2 regions of the Brevibacillus sp. NSP2.1 genome follow, and region 2 is predicted to be linked to the other one. Evidence: predicted binding sites of a transcription regulator. Region 2 holds the regulator's gene; the other holds the start of a gene.
What was found. The regulator LexA, encoded in region 2, represses DNA repair genes until DNA is damaged. The targets are predictions, from matches to a motif close to CGAACATATGTTCG.
Positions count from the first base shown of each region.

Region 1 (11,566 bases), 1.3 Mb from region 2:
TGTCTACCTTGGCCCGCGGACTGACGTGCAGGCAGTCCTCGATGGCCAGCGGGTGAAAGTCGAAGATTTTGGCAATATAGGGCAACTCGTTGTTCCCCACATCATACAGGTCGATCCAGAGCAAGTCCTCGGGAGATTTCAGCCATTGATCTTTTGTGGACAAATCAACATCGTGAAACATTTTCTGCTCTGAATGGTTGTAAAAGTACGTTTTAATCATTCTTCCTCACCCCCGTCTCGTTCCCCATCCATCATACGAAAATTCCTCCCAATGTTCAACGCGAAGATGAATACAGCGGCCAGGCCTTTCATATAGATGGTACAAACAGTGACCAGTGAGGGGGTAAATACCGTGCGGAGTGCGTCCACCTCTGTGCTGACAGGACTTTTGTACACGACAGGACTTGTCTTGTTTGGGGCATTGCTCGCTACCTTGCTTCTTAGCTTTACCAGCATGCGCGAAGGCTCTCTGCCTTATTTTACGTACATCATCAACGCGATTGCCTTGCTCGTCGGCGGTTTCGTCACCGGAAAGCGCTGCGGCGGCAAAGGCTGGTACTACGGAGGCTTGACCGGGTTCTCCTATTTTCTTCTGATTCTTTTGATCGGCTTTCTTGGCTTCGATGCCCCGATGCAGTGGGGAACGCTCCTCTTTTTGCTCGGCGCGTTCGGCATTGCCGCGCTGGGAGGGATTCTCGGAGTCAATTCGGCCAACTCCAGCAACAAGCCCAAAGGCTTCAAGCCGAGACGGTAAAAAGCTTGGCAGGCAAAAAGCAAAACAAAAGCAGGCGGGAACTCCCACCTGCTTTTGTTTTGCTTTATTTGGACTCTTCTTTTTCCGCTTCCGCTTTTGCCGGCTCGCTTTTCGCTGGCTCGTTGCTTGTAGAAACAACGCTGTTGATCGCGCCGCGATCAAACGTAACGTTGACGTTGTGCGCGATGCGCAGCGTCACCGAGTCGTCGTTCAATTCCTGAATCGTACCGTGCATGCCGCCGATGGTGACGATTTTGTCGCCCTTTTTCAGAGCTGCAAGCATGGCGTTGCGCTGTTTGGCTTTCTTCTGTTGCGGACGAATCAGCAAGAAGTAGAAAATCGCAAACATGATGATAATCGGTAAAAACTGAGTCAAGCCCTCCATGAAAATCCCCCTCGATTAAAAAGATCTATCTTCACTCAATCCATACTGAGCGAAAAACTGGTCCCGGAAATCTTGCAAGCGGTCTTCAGCAATCGCCTGGCGCACCTGCTCCATCAGCTTCACGAGGAAATGCAGATTGTGGTAGGTGGTCAAACGGATGCCAAAGGTCTCCTCCGCCTTGATGAGATGGCGGATGTAAGCGCGGGTGTAATTCTTGCACGTGTAGCAGTCGCAATTCGGGTCGAGCGGAGTAAAGTCGCGTGCGTATTTGGCATTGCGGATGACCAGTCGTCCCTGGCTTGTCATGCATGTCCCATTGCGAGCGATCCTCGTCGGCAAGACGCAGTCAAACATGTCAATGCCGCGGATTGCGCCGTCGATCAGAGCGTCTGGCGAGCCTACTCCCATCAGGTAGCGAGGCTTGCCTGCCGGAAGCAGCGGAACGGTATGCTCCAGCACTTCGTACATCAAGGAAAACGGTTCGCCCACACTCAGCCCGCCAATCGCATATCCCGGAAAATCCATGGAGATGAGGTCTTTGGCGCTTTGCTCGCGCAGGTCGTTGAACATTCCGCCCTGTACGATCCCGAACAGAGCCTGCTCGTTCGGCCGTGAGTGCGCCTTCAGGCAGCGCTCCGCCCATCGGGTCGTGCGCTCCATCGACTTTTTCACGTAGTCGTACTCCGCAGGATAGGGCGCGCACTCGTCAAACGCCATGAAAATATCGGCGCCGAGCGCGTTTTGAATCTGGGTGGCCTCCTCCGGGCCGATAAACAGCTTTTCCCCGTTCAGATGAGAGCGGAAGGAAACCCCTTCCTCTGTGATCTTGCGGAGGTTGCTCAGGCTGAACACCTGAAATCCGCCGGAGTCCGTCAGAATGGCGCGGTCCCAGTTCATGAAGCCGTGCAGCCCGCCTGCTTCGCGGACGATTTCATGCCCCGGACGCAAAAACAGATGGTAGGTATTACTGAGGATAATGCCCGCTCCGATCGCTTTCAGCTCCTCGGGACTCATCGTCTTGACCGTTGCCTGCGTGCCGACTGGCATGAAGACAGGAGTGTCAATCGTCCCATGGGGAGTGTGCAGCTTTCCGAGACGAGCGCCTGTTTGCTTGCATGTTTTGATTAATTCGTAGCGTACAGCCAAATTGTCGCACTCCTCAAGCTATGTATGTAAGTCTTTCCTATTATAAGAAAACTTGAGAGTGAAGTAAACCCACCCGACTTATAAGTATACACTTATACGGGTGGGATGTGTACCTTTTTTAAACGATCAGCATCGCGTCCCCAAAACTGAAGAAGCGATATTCCTCCTGGACGGCCGCTTTGTACGCATTCATGACATGCTCCTTGCCAGCCAGCGCGCTGACCAGCATCACGAGCGTCGACTTGGGCAGATGAAAATTCGTCAAAAGCCCGTCGAGAATCGAGAACGTGTATCCCGGGTAAATGAAGATGTCCGTCCAGCCCGACGTCGCCGCCAGCTTGCCGCCGTTCGCACGTCCGACCGTCTCCAGCGTCCGGCACGAGGTCGTTCCGACCGCAATGACTCTTCTCCCCTCCGCCTTCGCCTTGTTCACCAGCTCAGCGGTTTCTTCCGGAATCTCGTAATACTCGGCGTGCATGACGTGCTCCTCGACCGAGTCGGCAGAGACCGGCCTGAACGTGCCGAGTCCGACGTGCAGCGTCACGTACGCGAGCTGTACGCCTTTTGCAGCGATTTGCTCCAGGTAAGGCTTGGTGAAGTGCAGCCCGGCTGTCGGCGCCGCCGCTGAGCCTCGCTCGCGCGCATACACCGTCTGGTACCGTTCGCTGTCTTCAAGCTGCTCATGAATGTAAGGAGGCAGCGGCATCGAACCTAACTGGTCGAGAATCTCGTAAAAAATGCCCTCGTACAAAAAGCGTACGATCCGCCCGCCTGTCTCTGTCGCTTCTTCGCATACGCAGCGCAAAAGCCCGTTGCCAAAGACCACTTCCGTTCCCGGCTTCATCCGCTTGCCTGGCTTTACCAGCGTCTCCCAGCGATCGTCCCCGAGCGATTTGAGCAAAAGCACCTCGATCTTCGCTCCCGTCTCGGCCTTTTCGCCGATCAGCCTTGCGGGCAACACGCGGCTGTCGTTCATGACGAGCACGTCCCCCGGCTGCAAATGGTCGATCAAGTCGGTAAAGCGCTGATGGGAAATGGCGCCAGTCTGTTTGTTCAAAACGAGCAGCCGCGAAGCTGTCCGGTCTTTCAATGGATGCTGGGCAATCAGATGCTCCGGCAGTTCAAAATCAAATTGTTGCACGTCCACGAATCGTTAACTCCTTTAATGACAGTTCATGTGGCAAAAGCCTTACTTGTCAATTGTCACATCCTGGTAATAGTGTTGCAAAATCTGCAGGTAGTCATACCCTTTCTCGGCCATTGCGCGAGCGCCGTATTGCGACACCCCGAGGCCGTGTCCAAAGCCGTAGCCGCGGAACAGGAACTGCGGTCCTCCCTGCTTGCCGCCCTGGATCACTTCGACATCAAACTTCGTGCTGCGAAGCGGGCTTCCCCCTTGCTGGAAAAGCGAGCGGAAGGCATCCGGGGAAGGAACGGCAATCGGAACCCCGTTCGCCTCCATCGCGATCACGCGCCCGGACGGTCCTCGCTTCGTCACTTTCAGACTGGTGACGTTCCCCTGAATGCGCGGTGCCTTGTTTTTGTCCTGGTTCGCATTGAGCAAGGCCGTCAGTTCAGCGGAAGTAAACGGGCCACGCGTCCACGCATAAGCATTTTCCTCAGCCTCTTCGGAAAGAATCGTCACCTCAGCGCCGCTTGGCAAGGTAGACAAAACCCGATGCGTCGTCGTGCTCGGACCCGTGCGCAAGTTCGTGTTTTCCGTTGTGATGACGGCTATTCTGGCGCCATTGGCCTCTGTGCCTGTCAGCCGCACCAGGTCGCTGCGCACATATCCGATCGTCCCGTCCGCGAGCTTTACCCGATACCACAGGCTCGCCGCTTCCAGCGGATACGTATCGTCGCTCTCGACGGGCTGCAAATACGGAACGGGATTTCCCCACACTTCTGTGCCATCGGCGGTCATTCCGCCTGCGTTCGAGTAGAACAGGGACTCGACGAGCTTGCCCTGGTAGTAGATGACTTCCCCTGCCGTCTCATCCACCGCCTCGCGGACGTCCTCCGACTCTTTTCCATAGCCGTAATACGCCTGCTCCGTCACCGTATCCGACACGTTGGCAATCCCGTACTTGTTTCCTTGCCACAAAGCTCTCGTTCTCGACAGGACCGCCTGCGTTTTCAACGCTTCCAGCGGCCAGCCCGGAGCCATTTCCGAGCCGACAACCCCGTACAGATACTCCTCCAGCGGCAGTTCATTTACAACCGTCAGGTGACCGTTGTATTCCGACAGCTCCATCTCGCCGCGGTACGTCCGCTGCTCGCGTTCCACGACGCCGATCAACGCTTCCGGCTCCGCCTTTTTCGCCTCGACCGTCAGCTTGGCTTGCGGCGAGAATACGTACTTCCAGATCGGCTCATCCGGAGAGCCGTAAACATCTTGCTTCAGTACGACATACGACTGGCTGTCAGGCGCCTTGTAGGAAAAGTTCGGGAAAGCGCTGCTCGCTTTGCGCGCCAATGCCGCAAGCGCTTCCTGGCTGACCTCGTCGCCGATCCAGACCGCGTATTTGACTTTTTCGCCGTTTGACAACAGCACAGGGTACGCCGGGATGCCTTTTTGCTCAAACGACTCCTGCCATTTCTGGGCTTCGCTCAAGCTTTTGAACTGCCCCGCTTCCAGCCGGAGCGGGCCTTGGACAACCGGCTTTTGCCCCGTCGCCTGGGCCACGGCCGCCACTTGATTGGCCGCTGCCTGATACGTGTCGTATGTACCGCTGACAACCTGGTAAACGGTTTGTCCGCCTCGTTTCGCCACCTGAATCGAGCCTTCATATTTGCGCTGGCTCAAAAGCTGAGCGATTTGCTGCGCTTGGTTCCAGTCTGGCGTCTGCGCCACGATCAGATGATATTCATCCACCCGGTAACGGGCAGCTTCCCCTTTTAATTCTGGCAACTCGATCTTGCCTTCCGGGCCTGCTAACGTCACTTCCATTCCTTTTTCAGCAGTCAGCGTAACGGAAGGAACAACTCCCCTGTAGCCTTTGCCCGTATCCACAAAGAGCGCCACCCGGATATGTTCAGAAGCCGCCTCGGCCGGCGCTGGTCCTCCCATTAGAGCAACTGTCATCAGGCTCACCGAAAGGACTTTCCCCATCCACTTCTTCTTCATGTCGTCCAACATCCTTCCTTTCTCCTGATCTCATCTCGTCGAAAATTGGCATGTACTCCCATCTTTTTCGACAATCACAGGCGATTTTCCTGCCCTCGCCCGCAAAATGGGACCAGGCGACGCAAACAAAAAGCCACCGGACGAAACGGCTCCGATGGCGTACAAACAGGCTGTGTGTGCAAGGCAAATGCCCTCATTTGAAAAGCCGGAACAAATACATCCCAAGAGACAGCACGATGCTGATGACGATGCACGTCACGACCGGAAAGTAAAATTTGACGTTTTCCTTTTCCACCACAATATCCCCAGGCAGGCGTCCCAGCGGCAAAAAGCGGCCGCCCACCTGCCACAGCAGGCCGATGACGATCAGCACGGCTCCGCCGATAATGAGAAGCTTGGCTATTGGATTCACGATTTCATCTCCCGCCCAAAGTGCTGGTACGCGCTCGGGGTCAGCACGCGGCCCCGCGGCGTCCGCTGCATGAAGCCGATCTGCATCAAATACGGCTCGCACACGTCTTCAACGGTTTGCGCCTCTTCGCCAATCGTGGCGGCAATCGTATCGAGCCCGACCGGACCGCCGTCAAAGCGGTCGATGATGGCGAGAAGCAGCTTATGGTCGATATGGTCCAGTCCGCAGGCGTCTACCTGCAGCCGCTCCAGCGCTTCTTTGGCAATCTCCGTCGTGATGACGCCCTCGCCTTTTACCTGGGCGAAGTCGCGCACACGCTTTAACAGACGGTTCGCCACGCGCGGAGTTCCCCGCGAGCGACGCGCGATTTCTTCCGCGCCGCCTTCGCGAATAATCACCTGAAGAATATCCGCTGCCCGAGAGACGATAAAGGTCAGCTCGGGAACGGTGTAAAACTCCAGGCGGTTCACCACCCCGAAGCGGTCGCGCAGCGGCGCAGAGAGCATCCCTGCCCGCGTCGTCGCGCCCACAAGCGTAAACGGCGGCAAATCGAGGCGCACACTGCGCGCGCTCGGCCCTTTGCCGATGATGATGTCGAGCGCAAAGTCTTCCATGGCCGGATAGAGCACTTCCTCGACGCTCCGGTTCAGCCTGTGAATCTCGTCGATAAACAGCACGTCGCCTTCCTGCAGGTTGGTCAAAATCGCCGCCAGATCGCCTGGCCGCTCGATCGCCGGTCCGGACGTCGTGCGGATGTTCACCCCAAGTTCGTTGGCGATAATTTGCGACAGCGTCGTCTTGCCCAGTCCCGGCGGTCCGTACAGCAGGACGTGGTCCAGCGATTCCTTGCGCATTTTCGCCGCTTCAATAAAAATTTTCAAGTTTTCCTTGACGTGCTGCTGTCCGATATACTCATTCAAATAACGAGGACGGAGGCTCAACTCCGCCGCATCTTCTTCCCAGTTCATATGCGTCGTGATGATTCGCTGATCCAAAATCCTACCCCCTCATGAGCAGGGCAAGCCCTTGTTTGATGAGCTTTTCCACACTATCGCCCTCTTTTGATTTCTCCGACAGCGCATTTCTGATTTTTTGCAGCTCGCCGTCCGAGTAGCCGAGCGCCGTCAAGGCGTCGAGCGCCTCGTTCAACGCGGAAACCGCCTGCTCGCCTGCTGTCAGATCGCCTGCCGCGACGGTCAGGATCGCCGATGGCGTGTATCCGACCAGTTTGTCCTTGAGATCGAGAATGATTCGTTGCGCGGTCTTTTTGCCGATTCCAGGAAACTTCGTCAAGTAGGTCACATTTTCCTGTTGCACCGCCATGACCAACTGCTCGGGAGTCGCCGCCGCGAGAATCGCCAGGCCGCCCTTTGGCCCGATACCGTTCACGTCGAGCAGCTTGCGAAACAGGTCGCGCTCGTCACGGGTGGCAAAACCGTAGAGCAATATCGCGTCTTCGCGGACGTGATGGTGCGTGTACAGCTTGGTTTTGCTGCCTTCGTAGCGCACAAACTGGTACGGATTGGGACAAAACAGGCGATACCCGATCCCTCCAGCTTCTACCACTATGTATTCTGAATCGAGGTAACAGAGTGTCCCTTCCACAAAATCAATCATTTTTGAACTCCTTCCGAGATGGAGATGAACGCCCGAAACTGTGCGTGCGTAATCGCAATGCCCAATGCATCCGCCACGTCGTCAGGCTTCGGCACTTCTTTCAGCCGCAGCAACAGCTTGGTCATTTCCTGTATTTGCTTTTTCTCTGCCCCGCCGTAGCCGGTCACCGCCTGCTTTACTTGCATCGGCGTGTATTCATACACAGGCACTCCGGCCAGCTCCGCCGCCAGCAGGATGACGCCGCGCGCTTGCCCCACCGTGAAGGCCGTCGTCACGTTTTTATTGAAAAACAGTTTTTCTACTGACATTTGATCCGGTCGATACGTTTCCAGCAGGCTTTGCATCGCTTCAAAAATCTGCTTCAAGCGAAGCGGAACGGGCAAGCCTGCCTCTGTCTGAATGCTGCCATACTGGACGGGACGCAATTGGCTACCCTGTTTATCCAGAACCCCAAACCCAACGATCGCAATGCCAGGGTCGATTCCTAAAATGCGCATGGTCCACTCTCTCTCCGTGTGCAAAGTTTCTACTCTCTACTGTATCACAAAGCGCTCGAAAAGCGAACGTGTATTTCCATGCAAAAACCCGCTCCTGCCAAAAGGAACGGGTCATACGGCGTCGCTTTTAGTGTTTGTTCATTCCAAGTGAGTCCGACACATCATGCTGCATGTGCGCGTATTCATCTACGCCGCTCTGCATCTGCTCCTGGATCCGGTTGATCTGCTGGTAATTGAGCTTGTTGTGTCCTTGGTTCAATTGAACGTACAAACGCTGGTGGAACTGGTCCTTGTAGCTACCTCTGGGCATGGTAGACATAAGAAAAGATTCCTCCTTCGATCGCCGTATGAGTACAGTATGGCGTCCCGCCTCCGGCCTTATGATGCCAAGATTTACAGCTCATTTCCGCCGTTTCGTCTTGAAACCATATAGGGTGGAGGTGCTGATTCGGTGCGACGTTTACTAGCCGCTTTCTTACTCGTCACGCTTCTCTTCTCTGTCTGCTGCGCAAAGCAGCCCGCCCAGGCGAAAGGCAAAGAACCGATTACCGTTTCTGTCTCTGTATCGCCGACTTCGCCTTTTCACTCTACGCTCAATGTTCGCGCCCAGCATTCGTTCGTCAAACGGCTGTTTGCCGCAAAAAAGGTTCCGGCTTTCGTGAATCCCCACTGGGTTCGCGCCACCTTGACCGTCAAAAAGCGCCAGTTTGTGTACGACCACGACGGGAATTTGTTTGAAAGCAACAAGCCGCTGCAATACCTTTTGCCGACGGATGTTCACCAGCGAATCGAGGAGCTTGTCGCGCAGGTGGAACGCGTGCATTATGCCAAAGCGACGCCGTGGGAGCAGGTCAAACACACCTTCGGCCGCATGGAGTACGCCACCGTCATCGACCTGGAGACTGGCGAGCGGTTCCACGTCCAGCGCCGTGCGGGCAGCAGGCATGCCGATGTGCAGCCGCTGACGCGCACAGATACGCAGACGATGAAAAAGATTTACCAGGGCAAATGGAGATGGAAGCGCAGAGCGATTCTCGTCGAGGTCAACGGCGTTTATTTTGCCGCCTCCATGCACGGCATGCCGCACGGTGCAGGGGCGATCGCGGGCAATGACTTTCCCGGCCATTTTTGCATCCACTTTTTCGGAAGCTCGACCCACAAGCGCAAGGAGCCCGATCCCAGCCACAGCCTGATGATCGAAAAAGCGTCCGGCTCGCTTGCGACGACGATCACAGGTGCTACTGCCGAGGAGCTGGTGGGGTATTTCCTCACTGCCCTGCACGAACAGGACAACCACGTCCTGCAAATGACGACAGACGGCTTCCCGCTGCCTGCCCGGCTGTCTGACGTAGCCTCCGTCCGCAAGACCGAAATCGTCATTCCTTCTGACGAGCGGGGGCCGTTGCTCTCGGAGGTCCACGTCCACCTGACTTACTTCACGCATGACAACCATGAACGGAACGAAGAGTGGACGTTTCTGCTGCGCCGCTCCACGCCGTGGGACAAGTGGCGGATTATCGCTGTAGACTTGTAACGAAATGCAGCACAACAGTACGGCAGCACGAAAAAAACCGACCATTCCCCCTGCGGGATCGCCGACTTTTTCCTCTGCTCGCTTTAGTCGCCATCCAGTTGAAACTCCCCGTACGTCGACAGGACGCTGTTATACTCTGCCAGATTGCGAATGCGGATGCCCCGCTTCAAACTCTCCAGCTCTTCTTTTGGCAGGCTCGCTTCCATTTTTGCCGTGTTGATGCGGTAAAACGTCTGGATGACGTCCTGCTCGGCGGGAACCCCGTGAAACAGCGTCAGCATTCCGTCCGCCGACAAGCCGAAATGGCCGTTCTCCTTGCATGCGGGAGAAATGTCCTGTTCCCTTCTCATTAAAATCATTTTGCTCGGATCGGCTGTCACGATCTCCCAGCCTTTGTAATCCCCCAAGGCTTCCGGCAAATGGCCTGCGGCGATCGGTTGACGCTCTTCATCCCGGACGCCGCACAAGTAGCTGCGGGTCAACACCAGTTCATACGGCTTTCCTGCCACCGTTGCCGTCTTGCCGATGTCTGTATGCAGCAGTTGAAGCAGTCCGTTCTCTCTGCCTCCGCTGCCTGCCAGCAGGATGCCCAATACGACACCGGTGAGAAGCGCAGCGCCCCACGATGCGTACACCATCCATTTTTTTCGCATGATTTGATGAACCCCTTCTTATACCTTTTTTCCTAGTTTTGCCATGTTTGAAGGGGGACATACGTGAATCTCTCAAGGATTCGTAATTGGCGAGAAATTTATCGCGGGCAAACGGCAAATTGAGCAATCATTATATCTTTTTTGTCAATAGACAAAATTTAATAATCTTAACCTACAATTATCTACCAATCTACAGATTGTAGTGATAAACTATTTTTGCTTGGCACTTATTGTGAACTTATTGGAGGTCAACCAAAAAATGAAAAAGACAAACAAACAAATGCTGACCGCTTTTCTCCTCAGCACTTCTTTAGTTGTCAGCGCTCTCACGTTCCCTGTTACCCCTGTGAGCGCCGAAACTGGCTCCACCCTGAAGCTCCGCCTGCTTGAAACTACCGATATCCATACCAACATCGTAAACTACGACTATTACCAAGACAAAGCCACGGACGAGTTCGGCTTCGCCAAAACCGCTACGCTGATTAAAAAAGCGAGAGACGAAGCGAAAAACAGCATCCTCATCGACAACGGCGATCTGCTGCAAGGAAACCCGCTGGGCGACTACGTAGCGAAAATCGATCCGCTGCAAGACGGAGAAACTCACCCGGTTTACAAAGCGATGAACCTGTTGAACTACGACCTTGGCAACATCGGGAACCACGAGTTTAACTTCGGTCTGGAACATCTGGATCGCAGCCTGAAGGGCGCGAAATTCCCTTACATCAACTCCAACGTCTACATCGACGACAAGGATAACAACCCGAACAACGACAAAAACATGTTCACTCCTTATCAAATCCTCGAGCGCAAGTTCAAGGACGAGAGCGGTAAAGAAGTAACCTTGAAAGTCGGTGTCATCGGCTTCGTTCCGCCGCAAATCATGCAGTGGGACAAAGCGAACCTGGAAGGCAAAGTGATCGCCAAAGACATTGTGGAAAGCGCCAAAAAGTTCATCCCTGAGATGAAGCAAAAAGGTGCCGACATCATCGTAGCGGTTCCGCACTCCGGCATCGGCCCGGTTGAACCGGCAGCGAACCTGGAAAACGCGAGCTACCAACTGAGCAAGGTCGAAGGCATTGACGCGATCCTGTTCGGCCACTCCCACCTCATCTTCCCGGGACCTGGCTTTGAAAACATCCCTGGCGTTGACGGCGAAAAAGGCACTATCAACGGCAAACCGGCTGTCATGCCTGGCTACTGGGGCAACAACCTCGGCGTGATCGACCTGACGCTGAAGCAAGAAAACGGCAAATGGAAAGTGGCTGAGTCGGTTACCAAAACGATTCCGATCTACGACAAAACAAACAAAGCTTCCTTGGCAGATGCAGATCAGGCCGTTCTCGATGCCGTCAAAGAAGACCACGACCACACCGTGGAATGGGTGCGCTCCGCTGTAGGGAAAACGTCTTCCCCTATCTTCAGCTACTTCGCGCTGGTACAG
Region 1 covers NZ_CP048274.1:3,790,016-3,801,581, forward strand. Annotated here, with positions in the region: gene corA (magnesium/cobalt transporter CorA) at 1-220, opposite strand, end outside; gene M655_RS18460 (TIGR04086 family membrane protein) at 353-754, shown strand; gene yajC (preprotein translocase subunit YajC) at 819-1,139, opposite strand; gene tgt (tRNA guanosine(34) transglycosylase Tgt) at 1,155-2,285, opposite strand; gene queA (tRNA preQ1(34) S-adenosylmethionine ribosyltransferase-isomerase QueA) at 2,404-3,432, opposite strand; gene M655_RS18480 (SpoIID/LytB domain-containing protein) at 3,475-5,421, opposite strand; gene M655_RS18485 (DUF2905 domain-containing protein) at 5,606-5,824, opposite strand; gene ruvB (Holliday junction branch migration DNA helicase RuvB) at 5,821-6,819, opposite strand; gene ruvA (Holliday junction branch migration protein RuvA) at 6,824-7,441, opposite strand; gene ruvC (crossover junction endodeoxyribonuclease RuvC) at 7,438-7,938, opposite strand; gene M655_RS18505 (hypothetical protein) at 8,066-8,257, opposite strand; gene M655_RS18510 (hypothetical protein) at 8,390-9,472, shown strand; gene M655_RS18515 (BofC C-terminal domain-containing protein) at 9,556-10,125, opposite strand; gene M655_RS18520 (bifunctional 2',3'-cyclic-nucleotide 2'-phosphodiesterase/3'-nucleotidase) at 10,385-11,566, shown strand, end outside.
Region 1: ruvC (crossover junction endodeoxyribonuclease RuvC) is a predicted target of LexA. The motif match lies at 8,002-8,015, and genes of this name have one in related genera.

Region 2 (11,566 bases):
ACACAATCTTTTTGATCGTTTCCGTCGAGAGAAAGTACTGCTCGGCCAGCTCCTGGATGGAGGCGCCTTCGCGAAAAGCGTTGCGGATCGCGCTGTTGCGTTCATCCAACTGTTTTCTGCCGCCGGTCCGGGTCCCCCATTTGTGATGGGCCGTCTTCGGTTTCGGAATGTAGATGATTTCTCCCTGCACGTACTTTTGGATTTCTGCGATCAAGGTTTCTGGCAGCATGCTGGCTGCATTCACATATTTCATTTCCGCTCGCTCCTTATTTTTAAAGTGAAAAATAAGGGGCAAAGCCAGGAAATAAGAAATGAGATACGTTAGAGAAGGCGATGAATTGTCTAAACGACTGTCCACCTCATGCAAAGTATCGCCTTATTCCCAGGCTTTGCATGAGACGCTGCAGTATCTGGCAAACCAATTCCATTCACCAACCACACACCCCCTCGTTCGCGTTTTCTCCCTGCGCGCCGCCAAGTGCCCGCGCAGTAGTTCCCATTATAAATCATCTGTCCGCCATTTGCACCGCGGCTCTGGCGATTTTTTCGCCACGCGCGCGCCGTCCGCCTATGCGACAAAGGAGCGGGGGACTCTTTACCTGGTCACAAGAGTGCGGAGCTGTTCTTCCGTCCACTTTTCCACATCCAGCAGCGCCTGGTATGGATCGTCTCCCGGAATGTTAAAATAGGAGGCAAAAGCAGGTTCGGTTTTCAGGCCGTCTTGCTTGAGCTGGCGGATGGCGCGGAGGGCGTCAGCGCCACCGAGCAGCAGCAAACGGTGCTCGACGACCATGTGCCGATACGCATTTTGCTGTTCGACCGGGCGCGGTTGGGCAAACAGCTCAAACCAGAAGCCGCAGGCAAAAAACGCAATCAGGCAGGTGGGCACGCCTTGCACGAGCAGACGAGCTTCCTCGTAGCCTTCATACGCCGCATACGAAGCGCGGACGACGTCGGCAAACTGCTCGAGGTCGTGGCACTCGCAAATAATGTCCAGATCGCTGTCCGCAATGTCGATGTCCAGAGGGATCGTACCTGCGAGCACGGGATCGAACGCTTGCAGCCGCTGCATGACCGCGGATTGGGCGATGGCCTGGCCCGCAGCTTTTTGTTTCGGTGTCCCGTTGTGCAAATAAGATAGGTCGCGCCAGTTTCGCGTCATAGTAACCCTCCGCTTTCGTTAAAATAGGCAGGTACTCCTCGCAGACGGCCTCACGGATTCGCAAAAGAAGAGTGCAACTTCAATCGGCTTTTTCTCGTATTACCTATGTGAGAGGAGTGCATAGAGAATGGATATTGTTCTTTGGATTATCGTGTTGGTGCTTTTCGCGCTAAGTATCGCCGGTATATTTTTGCCAGTACTACCCGATACGATTTTACTGTGGGCAGGCTTTTTGCTCTACCACTTTTTCATAGCCGATCCGGGAGCGGGGTTGCCAGCGTCTTTCTGGTGGGGGATGGTGGTGCTCAGTATCTTGCTGTACGGTGCGGATTTGTTGACCAACATGTTTTTCGTGAAAAAGTACGGCGGCTCCAAATGGTCTTCGGTGGCTGCGGCCGTAGGGATTGTTCTCGGAATCTTCGTGTTCCCGCCGTTCGGGATGCTGATTATGCCGTTCGTGCTCGTGGTGCTGGTGGAGTTGCTCGTGCAAAAGCAGCCGATAGAGAAAGCGGTAAAGGCAGGCTTTGGCTCGCTGATCGGCTTTTTGGGAAGCGCAGTTGTCAAAGTCGTGTTGCAGGTGAGCATGATCGTCTGGTTTTTCCTTGCCAGATAAATATAATGATAGAGACGAAAAAGGACAGCGGAGGCTGTCCTTTTTTCATGCGCTGGAACGATTAGTGGATGAGGCGATAGACGCCAATGACTTTTCCGAGAATGGTGACGTTGTCCAAAATGATCGGTTCCATCGTCGCGTTTTCCGGCTGGAGGCGGAAGTGGTTCTTCTCTTTGAAAAAGCGCTTGACGGTCGCTTCGTCTTCTTCTGTCATGGCGACGACGATATCGCCGTTGTTGGCGACGTGCTGCTGGCGCACGATTACGTAGTCGCCGTCCAGGATACCGGCGTCGATCATGCTGTTCCCGGAAATCCGCAGCATGTACACCTTGTCTGAAGTCACGATATTTTCTGGAAGCGGGAAGTACTCTTCGACGTCCTCAATCGCGGTGATCGGCTGCCCGGCGGTTACTTTCCCGATGACGGGAACGCGAACGACAGAGTCCTCGAAGTTGTCCTGGAAGCGGTCTTCCTCAGACAGCAGTTCGATGGCGCGAGGCTTGGTAGGGTCGCGGCGGATCAGCCCTTTCTTTTCCAAGCGCGCCAGATGACCGTGCACAGTAGAGCTGGAGGCAAGTCCGACAGCTTCGCCGATTTCGCGGACGGATGGAGGATAGCCTTTGTCCCGGACTTCCTTGCGAATAAATTCGATTATGGCTTGTTGTCTGCTGGATAATTTTGACATAGAGAGACACCCCTGATTTCTCGAACATGTTTTCCTATATTATACCATGGGAGCTTGCGTTCGACAAACATAAGTTCGATTTTGATGCGAACAGGAATTTTTGACAGGGTAAATGCATTTGATTCGACAGCATCGGCCAAATCTCGAAAAAAGCGCGGGCGGGCGGCCGGAGCCGTAAGTTGCAGCCGTTCCATTGTAATAGAGCCGGGCTAACTCCAAGTCGGCAAACAGTTCCATCGTCGCGGAGCCGGGCTTACGTCGAGCCACAAGCCGCTCCACTGTCGCAGAGTCGAGCTCACGTCAAACCGCCAGCCGCTCCAGTACCGAAGAGCCGAGCTTACGCCAAGCCACAAACCGCACCAACGCGGCACACTTGGACTTCTGTTCAGGTAGCAAGCAACCAGCTAGAAACGAGCTAAATCCACCCCAATAGAGTCGCCCGGCAGCGTCATCCGAAGCAAAAACGGCTGCGCACAGCAGCTCCGCGCGAATTTGCGAGACGGCGGTTTTTGTATTGACATGAACATATGTTCTCATTTATGATAGGGATACGAACTTATAGAACGTATGTTTGTAGGGGGTCATATTATGAATGCCATGTCTATCCATAACCGTTTCGAGAAAAAGCAGCCTCGCCGCGTCCGTTTGGGCATCACGAGAGGACAAGCTATTTTGTTTTTGCTGACGTTCTCTCTCTTTTTTTACTTGCTTACCGAACTGGTGTTTGCCTCTTCTGCGCATAAAGAGACGCTAAAAGGAAAAGAAGTGACCGTTCGCTCCGGCGACAGTCTTTGGACGATTGCTGTGCGCCATCATCATTCGGAAAAGGTGGATGTGCGCGATCTGATTTTCGATATCAAAATGGCGAACAACCTCGACAGCAATCTCATTTATCCGGGGCAGACCTTGTTCATCCCGGAAACGGACTGATTCGAGCACTTGCCCGCCATCCGCTCTCTTGCCAGTTCCGACTGATATGATATAATAAAGCGGCATTACTACAGAGTGGGAGGAACCGGAACGTGGTATCTGACGCAGAAATTAAACGAATCAACGAACTGGTCAAGAAATCTCGCGAGGTTGGCTTGACTGACGAGGAGAAGCAGGAGCAAAAAGCTCTGCGCCAAAAGTACATCGATGCGGTCAAGATGTCGCTTCGAGCGAATCTGGATTCCATCCGCTATGTGGAAGATCTTGAGGAAAATCGTCCAAAACAGTAAACTTACTTGTATTGATACGGCAGACATCCTTGCTTGACGCTCGGGTGTCTTTTTGTTCCTGACGACTTCTGCCAGTTTTGCAATTGAGGAGGGGGACCAATGGCATGGGTGGCTGTAGCGGTTGGGGGAGCAGTCGGCTCGTTGCTTCGTTATGTGCTGGCGCTGGTTGCCAATCAGCCGGGCTGGCCTGTAGGCACGTGGCTGGCGAACATCATTGGCTCGTTTGCCATCGGCGTTTTGTTTGTGATCGGCAAGGAGCGGGGAGGCTTCTCGCCTGAGCTGTATCTTTTGTTTACGACAGGCATTATGGGCGGATTCACGACGTTTTCCACATTTTCGCTGGAAGTGGTTTCGTTCTGGGGAGAGGGACAATGGCTGCGCGGGCTCGTTTACGCCCTGCTCAGTATCGTGGTCGGCCTGCTCTCTTGTGCCGCGGGAATCTGGCTTGCCAGACAAATGCAATAACGACCATCACATTGATAAAAGACGAGAGGGGGGATGGGTGTGAGTACCCAACACCGCGATTACGAGGCAGAACAGAACAAGCTGGATGAGACGATTGCATTGATCGATGGGGAGATCGCTCGGCTGCGCGAAGAGATTCGGGAAGCGACCGACGATTACGTCAAGCAGGTCGTGAACGCAAGCAAGGCAAAAGACCTGCGTTATTTGGAGGATCACGGACGCGACAAGCCGTACTTTGGCCGAGTCGATTTTCTCAAGGACGAGGTTTACGAGCTTGACCAGGTGTACATCGGAAAAAGAGGGATCGTCCGCAGCGATACGTTTGATTCGATCGTCGTGGATTGGCGAGCGCCCATTGCCAGTCTCTATTATTCCGGAGAGAGCAAGGATGCGTTTTACCGGATGGGGCGCGAGATCGTGCGCGGCGAGGTGAGATTGAAGCGCAACTTCGCGATTGAGGACGGAAAAATCGTCGGGATTTACGATGGCGCTGTAAAAGAGACGATCAACCGCGAGATGGGGCACCCGGACGAGTTTTTGCAGGAAGGCTTCATCGACGAATTTTTGAACGCCAATCTGAACTTGACGAATGACAGCCGCTTAAAAGATATCGTCGCGACGATCCAGTCGGAGCAAAATGACATCATTCGCGCGGAAAAAGATCGGCCGATCGTCGTGCAAGGGGTTGCGGGCAGCGGAAAGACGACGATTGCGCTGCATCGGCTGTCGTACCTGATTTACAACTACCAGGATACGATGATGTCGAAAAAATTTATGGTGTTCGCCCCGAACCGGATGTTTCTGACGTACATATCAGAGGTGCTACCCGAGCTTGGCGTCGACGATGTTCAGCAATCGACGTTTGTAGACTGGGCGGCGCGGCTCGTGAAGCCGCTCATGCCCAAAGGCTGGCGGATCGTGAGCCCGGACAAACCGCTGCAGTTGTTTTTTGAAGAAGGGCAGGACGAGCGGGAGCAGGAAATCACCCGCCATCGGCTGCGTTTCAAAGGCTCGCTGGCGTGCCGGGAAGCCATGGAAGAGTACATACGCTACGTGATCGAGACGAGAATCCCGTTCAAAAAACTGAGTTTTCTTTACAACAAGACGAAGCAAGTGTTCTCCATCCCGGGCGAGACGATCCGGCAGTTTTTTCTGGAGCAGTTCGGGTCCTTGCCGTACCATCGGCGCGTCGATGCGCTGCGCAAGCATTTGAAGCAGGAGATGAACAAACAGCTATTTTCGCATTTGCGCGAGCGAAAAGTCGACCTCGACAAGCAAGGGCTGGCCAAGTTTGAAAAAATGCTGGAGCAAATTTTGGATACGTACCTCGTCTCCTTCCCGCGGCTGGACATTTTCGAGTCGTACCGCGAGCTGATCGCAGAGGAGGAGCTGTTGCGCAAGCTTGTCCCTGCGGACATTTCCGACGAAGTGGTCCGCGATGTGAGCCGGTCTTCTGCGGCGCTGTTTGCCCAGGAGCGGCTGGAAGCGGAGGATATCGCGCCGCTGTTGTATTTGCAGCATATCATCGAAGGGATGAACAAGGCCGGGCATTTCGACCATACCGTCGTGGATGAAGCGCAAGACTTGAGCGCGTTGGAGATTGCCGTGATTGCGCTCGCGACGAAGCGCCACTCGCTGACGATTGTCGGCGACATCGCCCAAGGCATTCACAGCTACCGCGGCATTCACGCGTGGGAGGAGCTGACCCAGGGTATTTTCGAACAGCTTCGTCCCGCCTACTACACGCTGGCGCAAAGCTATCGCTCGACAGTTGAGATCATGCTGTGCGCCAACGAAGTGCTGCGGCAGATTGAGCTGCCGGAAGCCGTCTTGGCGAAGCCCGTCTTGCGCCATGGCGAAAAGCCGGTCATGGTCGAGGCCGATTCGCGCGCCAAGCTGTGGACGGAAGTCAGCTCCCGGGTGGCCGCTCTGCAAAAGGAAGGGTTGCAAACGATCGCGATCGTCACCAAGACGATTCAGGCGAGCAAAAAGGCGCACAAGGCGCTTGCAAAGAGCATTGCCGATTTGACGCTGCTCGGCAGCAAAGACAACCAGTTTCCGGGCGGCGTAACCGTGATGCCTGCCTATTTGACAAAAGGCTTGCAGTTTGACGCGGTCATCGTGGTCGATGTGGATGCGTATCAAAGCAACGAATGGGACGCGAAGCTGCTCTACGTGGCGATGACCAGGCCGGTGCATCGCCTCGTGCTGACGAAGATGGCAGGGGAGCAGGCGCCACTGCTGGCTGAGCTTTCGCCCGAGCTGTACACGCAGGCTTGAACGTGGCAAATAGTAAAAACCCCTCTGGCTGAATAAGCAGCAGAGGGGTTTTTGCGTGTGTGGCTCAAAGCGATTAATGGTCGCCTGTGTTTCCTTTGGACGGGTTGGTGATGACGAAGCCTTCTTGCGGCAGATACAGGTAGTCGACGATGATGCCGTCCAGAAGCGGCTCGTCTTTTTTCACGACAACGTCGATTTCCTTGTCAGTGGAGACTACTTCATCCTCTTCGGTCGGTTTGTCCAGCGCCAGGCCGTAGTGTGCATGATCGCCGTGCGCGTGAGTGATATAGACACGCAGCTTCAGGTCTTTGTCTTCTTCCTGCTCCATGATCGTGGTCAGTTGCTTCGCTGCATTGCGAGTGATCTTTACCTTCATCGGTCAAGTCTCCTAACTGTATGTATGTGAGTTTCTTCTCCATCTTAGCAAAGAGGGAATTGCAGTTGCAATGTGGAAAGTGTTCTGGAACATAGAGTTGCTAGACGAACATGCGGAAGGGGACGCTTTTATGAAAATGGATTTGCGCAGCGATACCGTCACGAAACCGACTGAAACGATGCTTCGCGCGATGGCGGAAGCCGAAGTGGGCGATGATGTTTATCGCGAAGACCCGACGGTAAACCGACTGGAGCAGCTTGCAGCGGAACGGCTCGGGAAGGAGGCGGCCTTGTTTGTCACCAGCGGCACACAAGGCAACCAGGTCGCTGTGCTGACCCACTGTGTCAATGGTGACGAGGTGATCGCGGAAGCGGAATCGCATATTTTTTATTACGAAGGGGGAGCGATGTCGGCTCTGGCTGGCGTGCAAACCCGGACACTCGCGGGAGAGCGCGGTGCCTTGCGCCCGGAAGACGTGGAAAAAGCGATCCGCGGCAACAACATTCATTTTCCGCGAACGAAATTGATTTGCCTGGAAAATACGCATAACCGGGCTGGAGGCGCGGTGGTCACTGTCGAGCAGATGAAGGGCGTCTATGACGTGGCGCAAAAGCACGGGATTCCGGTTCATCTAGACGGGGCGAGGCTGTTCAATGCGGCGGTCGCCCAAGGAGTCGACGTTTGCGAACTGAGCCAATACACGGATACCGTTCAAGTTTGCCTGTCCAAAGGGCTGAGTGCGCCCGTAGGCTCCATTTTGGCTGGGGACCGCGCTTTTATCGAAGAAGCGAGATGGTGGCGAAAAAAGCTCGGCGGAGGCTTGCGCCAAGCGGGCTATTTGGCTGCGCCGGGAATCATCGCCTTGACCGAGATGGTCGAGCGGCTGCGTGAAGATCACGAGCGGGCACAGCAGTTGGCCGCAGGCTTTCGCAAGCTGTCCCTGACTGTCGAGCCTGTCGAGACGAATATCGTGCTGGTCAGGACCGATTCGATCCAGGAGACAGCGGTTGACTTTTTGCAGCGGCTCGCAGACAGAGGGGTGTTGGCGGTCGACTTCGACGAATACGTGATCCGCTTTACGACGCACCGTCATATCGACGAGCAAAGCGTCGCCAAAGTGCTGGAAGTCGTAGAGAAGCTGCTGGGAGCAGCGAAGTGTTCCGGGTAACGATACAGGCTGTTTGAGCGAGAGCGAAAAGCCAGTCCAGCACCAGACAAGGGGCGGACTGGCTTGTTGCTTGGGAAGCGCTGAAGAAATAGAATGAATTTTTTGACAATATGTATAAAAATCTTTCGCCGCTAGCACATGATTTTCTACCAACTCGTCCGATTCCTTTTTTGCGGTGATGCGATAGCATGGTGGAGAGCAAAAGACTGTCAATCAGTCATCTTCGCGAACTCGACACAGACGAGGAGGACGCGAGAGTTGAAGAAACGAACAGGCGCGCTATTGATTGGGTTTCTGATTTTTCAATTCGTTGCAGGCTGTAGTTCGTCCCAGCCGTCGGCAACTGACAACCAGGGCACAGAAACAACGAAATCCGAGCAAGCCAAAACGCAAGAGATGGTCTTGAACTGGAATGCGGAAGGGGGAGAACGCCGACGGCAGACCCGGGCCTGGCATCAGACGGGACTTCCTTTGACGTGATTACGGCCTGTTTTGAAGGGCTGACGCGCTACGGGCCTGACGGAAAGATTGCGGGAGCGCTGGCCGAGAACTACTCCGTTTCCCCCGATATGCTGACGTACACGTTTCAATTGAAAAAAGACGCCCTCTGGTCCAACGGTGATCCCGTCACCGCGCACGATTTTGAATTTGCCTGGAAGCGCAATCTCGACCCGCAAACAGGCTCGGAGTACGCCTACATGCTTTATTTCATCAAAGGAGCGGAAGAATTTAACACGGGAAAAGGAAGCAAGGATGCCGTCGCGGTCAAAGCGCTCGATGACCACATGCTGGAAGTGCAGCTCAATTCGCCCGCGCCGTTTTTTTTCGAGCTGACCGCTTTCCCGACGCTGTTCCCGCTGCACCAAAAAACGGTCGAGTCCAATCCGGGCTGGGCGGCTTCTCCCGAGAACTACATCGGAAACGGCCCGTTCAAGATGGATGTTTGGGAGCATAAAAACAAGCTGGTGCTGGTCAAAAACGACAAGTACCATGACAAAGACGCGGTGAAGCTGGACAAGATCGTCTGGAGCATGATTACCGACACCAACACGTTGCAAGCGCTGTTTGATTCCGGCGATCTCGATTGGGGCGGCCACCCTGCCTATACGCTGCCTGTCGATTTGCTGCAAAGCTTGCAGGATGAGGGCAAAATTGTGCTCGACCCGTATCCGAATACCGTAGCGGTTACGTTTAATACGACCCAGCCGCCGTTTACGAACAAAAAAATTCGCCAGGCGTTTTCCTACGCGATTGAGCGCCAGCCGTTGGTCGACGGAATTGTCCTGCCGGGTGTTCCCGCTGCCTACGCCTGGGTGCCGCCCTCGATGAAGCTCAGCAGCAACGATTACTTCAAGGAAGATGCCGCCAAGGCGACGGAGCTGCTCGCAAGAAGGCTTGAAAGAGCGAAAAATAAATCCAGAAAGCCCCCGTCTGTCCAAGAGCGGCTCTTGCGGCATGGCGGGGGTTTTTCTCCGTCGTTCGCGTGTATTTCCCTTCTTCCAAAGAAATACTATAGCCATTGACTCTTGAGGGAAAAGAGGGATGAACATGATATCGGCCAAAGAGCGTGAGCGGCTGCAAAACCAGATGAAGCGCGACGAGAGCAAGATCGTCAACATCGTTCTCCAAAATGCGCAGCAGGTAGCAGGAGAAATTGAAAAAGCCACCCACCAGGGCATTTACATGGTAGATGGCCGTTATTACGGATACGAAGAGATCAAGGAAATCAACGGCTCGCTCTAGCCGAAAACGGACACGTCGCCAAGCCAGCCGAGTCTGGAAGCGGCTACAGGCGCGGCGGCGGGAAAAAGTGGCGAAGGGCATCCGGCAGCTCCTTTTGCCACAGGCCCCAGACGTGATTGCCCGGCTTTTCGGCATAGGACAGGTTGGCCTGTTTGGCCGTGAGCAGCTTTTTCGCTTCCCGGTTCCATTCGACGAAGTCAAACGTTCCGATATGCGTCTCCACGGCGGTTTCGTCCAGTCCCACGACCATCCAGATGCGCAGCCAGGACAGGCTCTCGCGGCTTTGGATGGCGTCGAGCGTCGGCTGGAAAAAGGCTCCCGACAGCGCAAGCACCTGCGAAAACAGCTCAGGCTGGTCCAGGGCGAGATGCAGCGCCACAGTGCCTCCGAGCGAATCGCCTGCAAGCACGCGGGACGCTTTGTCGCGCCTAACGGGATAGCGCTCCTCGATGTACGGCAGCAGCTCTTCGCAAAAAAAGCGTTTGTACTCTTCGTTTCTTGCGCCGACGGGGGAGTATTCGCTCGTCCGCTTGCTGCGGTCTACCGAGACGCCGACGACGAGGAACGGCTCGATGCCTTCCTCCAAAATGAGCTGGTTGGCGATGGTAGCGATTCGTCCCATCGTAAAAAAGTCATTCCCGTCCTGGCAGTAGACGACAGGATAGGACAGAAGCTCGTTGTAGCCCGGCGGGAGGTACACTTTGACCGAGCGGGGAGTGTCCACATGAATGCTTGGCACTTCTTCTTTTATGATCGTTCGTTTTACATATTCAGACATCGATTTACACTCCTGTTTGCTCAAATGTAAAACTAAGCCTTGAAAAAAACTGATACAGCTTTTATAGTAAATGATAACAGAGAGGAAATAAACCCTGTAATATCAATACTATAACACATTAAACAGACAATTTGTCTGCAGTATAACAGGGTGGTGCAAACGGCGCTGTAAGCCCTTTCTTGCACGAGACAACTTTTCTTCTGCTTTTTCCATTATTGGGGACACTTCCGACATCGTTCGCACTCGCCGCCATTGATTGAGCATCTGCTCGGTGAAACGCGGCAGGGCGCACGGCAGGCAGGAAGCCCCTTATTCTAGTGACGAGGTGAATGAGATGAGCGTAACCACTGCTGTTGAACAAACAGAGAACAACGCCCCGCTGCAAATTCTTGCACCGGACGGTACGGTTGTTCGTCCTGACTTGATGCCTGAGCTCTCTGATGATGAGTTGCGTGAACTGATGCGTAGAATGGTCTTTACCCGCGTGTGGGACCAACGCGCTATCAGCCTGAACCGTCAAGGTCGTCTCGGCTTTTACGCGCCTGTAGCGGGTCAAGAAGCAAGCATGATCGGCTCCGAGGCAGCGCTTTCCAAAGAAGACTTCATCCTGCCAAGCTACCGCGACATTCCGCAAATGGTATGGCACGGTTTCCCTATGCACAAAGCGTTCCTCTACTCCCGCGGACACATCGAGGGTGGACGGATTCCGGAAGGCGTCAACGTACTGATGCCACAAATCATCATCGCTGCGCAATGTACGCAAGCGACAGGTGTGGCGATGGGCTACAAGCTGCGCGGCGAAAAGCGCGTGGCGATCAACTACTTCGGTGACGGGGCAACCTCCCAAGGTGACTTCTACGAGGGCATGAACTACGCAGGCGTTTACAAGCTGCCTGTCATCTTCTTCTCGCAAAACAACGGTTACGCGATCTCCCTGCCGTTCGAAAAGCAAACGGCTTCTGAAAACATCGCCGTAAAAGCAGTGGCTGCCGGTATCGCCAGCGAGCGTATCGACGGTATGGACATCCTCGCTGTTTACTACGCGGTGAAAAAAGCGAGAGAACGCGGCGTGAACG
Region 2 covers NZ_CP048274.1:2,470,518-2,482,083, forward strand. Annotated here, with positions in the region: gene M655_RS12430 (CD3324 family protein) at 1-253, opposite strand, end outside; gene M655_RS12435 (DUF4269 domain-containing protein) at 596-1,162, opposite strand; gene M655_RS12440 (DUF456 domain-containing protein) at 1,290-1,775, shown strand; gene lexA (transcriptional repressor LexA) at 1,837-2,460, opposite strand; gene yneA (cell division suppressor protein YneA) at 3,049-3,390, shown strand; gene M655_RS12455 (DUF896 domain-containing protein) at 3,483-3,680, shown strand; gene crcB (fluoride efflux transporter CrcB) at 3,780-4,145, shown strand; gene M655_RS12465 (HelD family protein) at 4,185-6,425, shown strand; gene M655_RS12470 (HesB/IscA family protein) at 6,499-6,801, opposite strand; gene ltaE (low-specificity L-threonine aldolase) at 6,932-7,969, shown strand; gene M655_RS12480 (hypothetical protein) at 8,228-8,449, shown strand; gene M655_RS12485 (peptide ABC transporter substrate-binding protein) at 8,446-9,492, shown strand; gene M655_RS12490 (hypothetical protein) at 9,512-9,712, shown strand; gene M655_RS12495 (alpha/beta hydrolase) at 9,756-10,490, opposite strand; gene pdhA (pyruvate dehydrogenase (acetyl-transferring) E1 component subunit alpha) at 10,825-11,566, shown strand, end outside.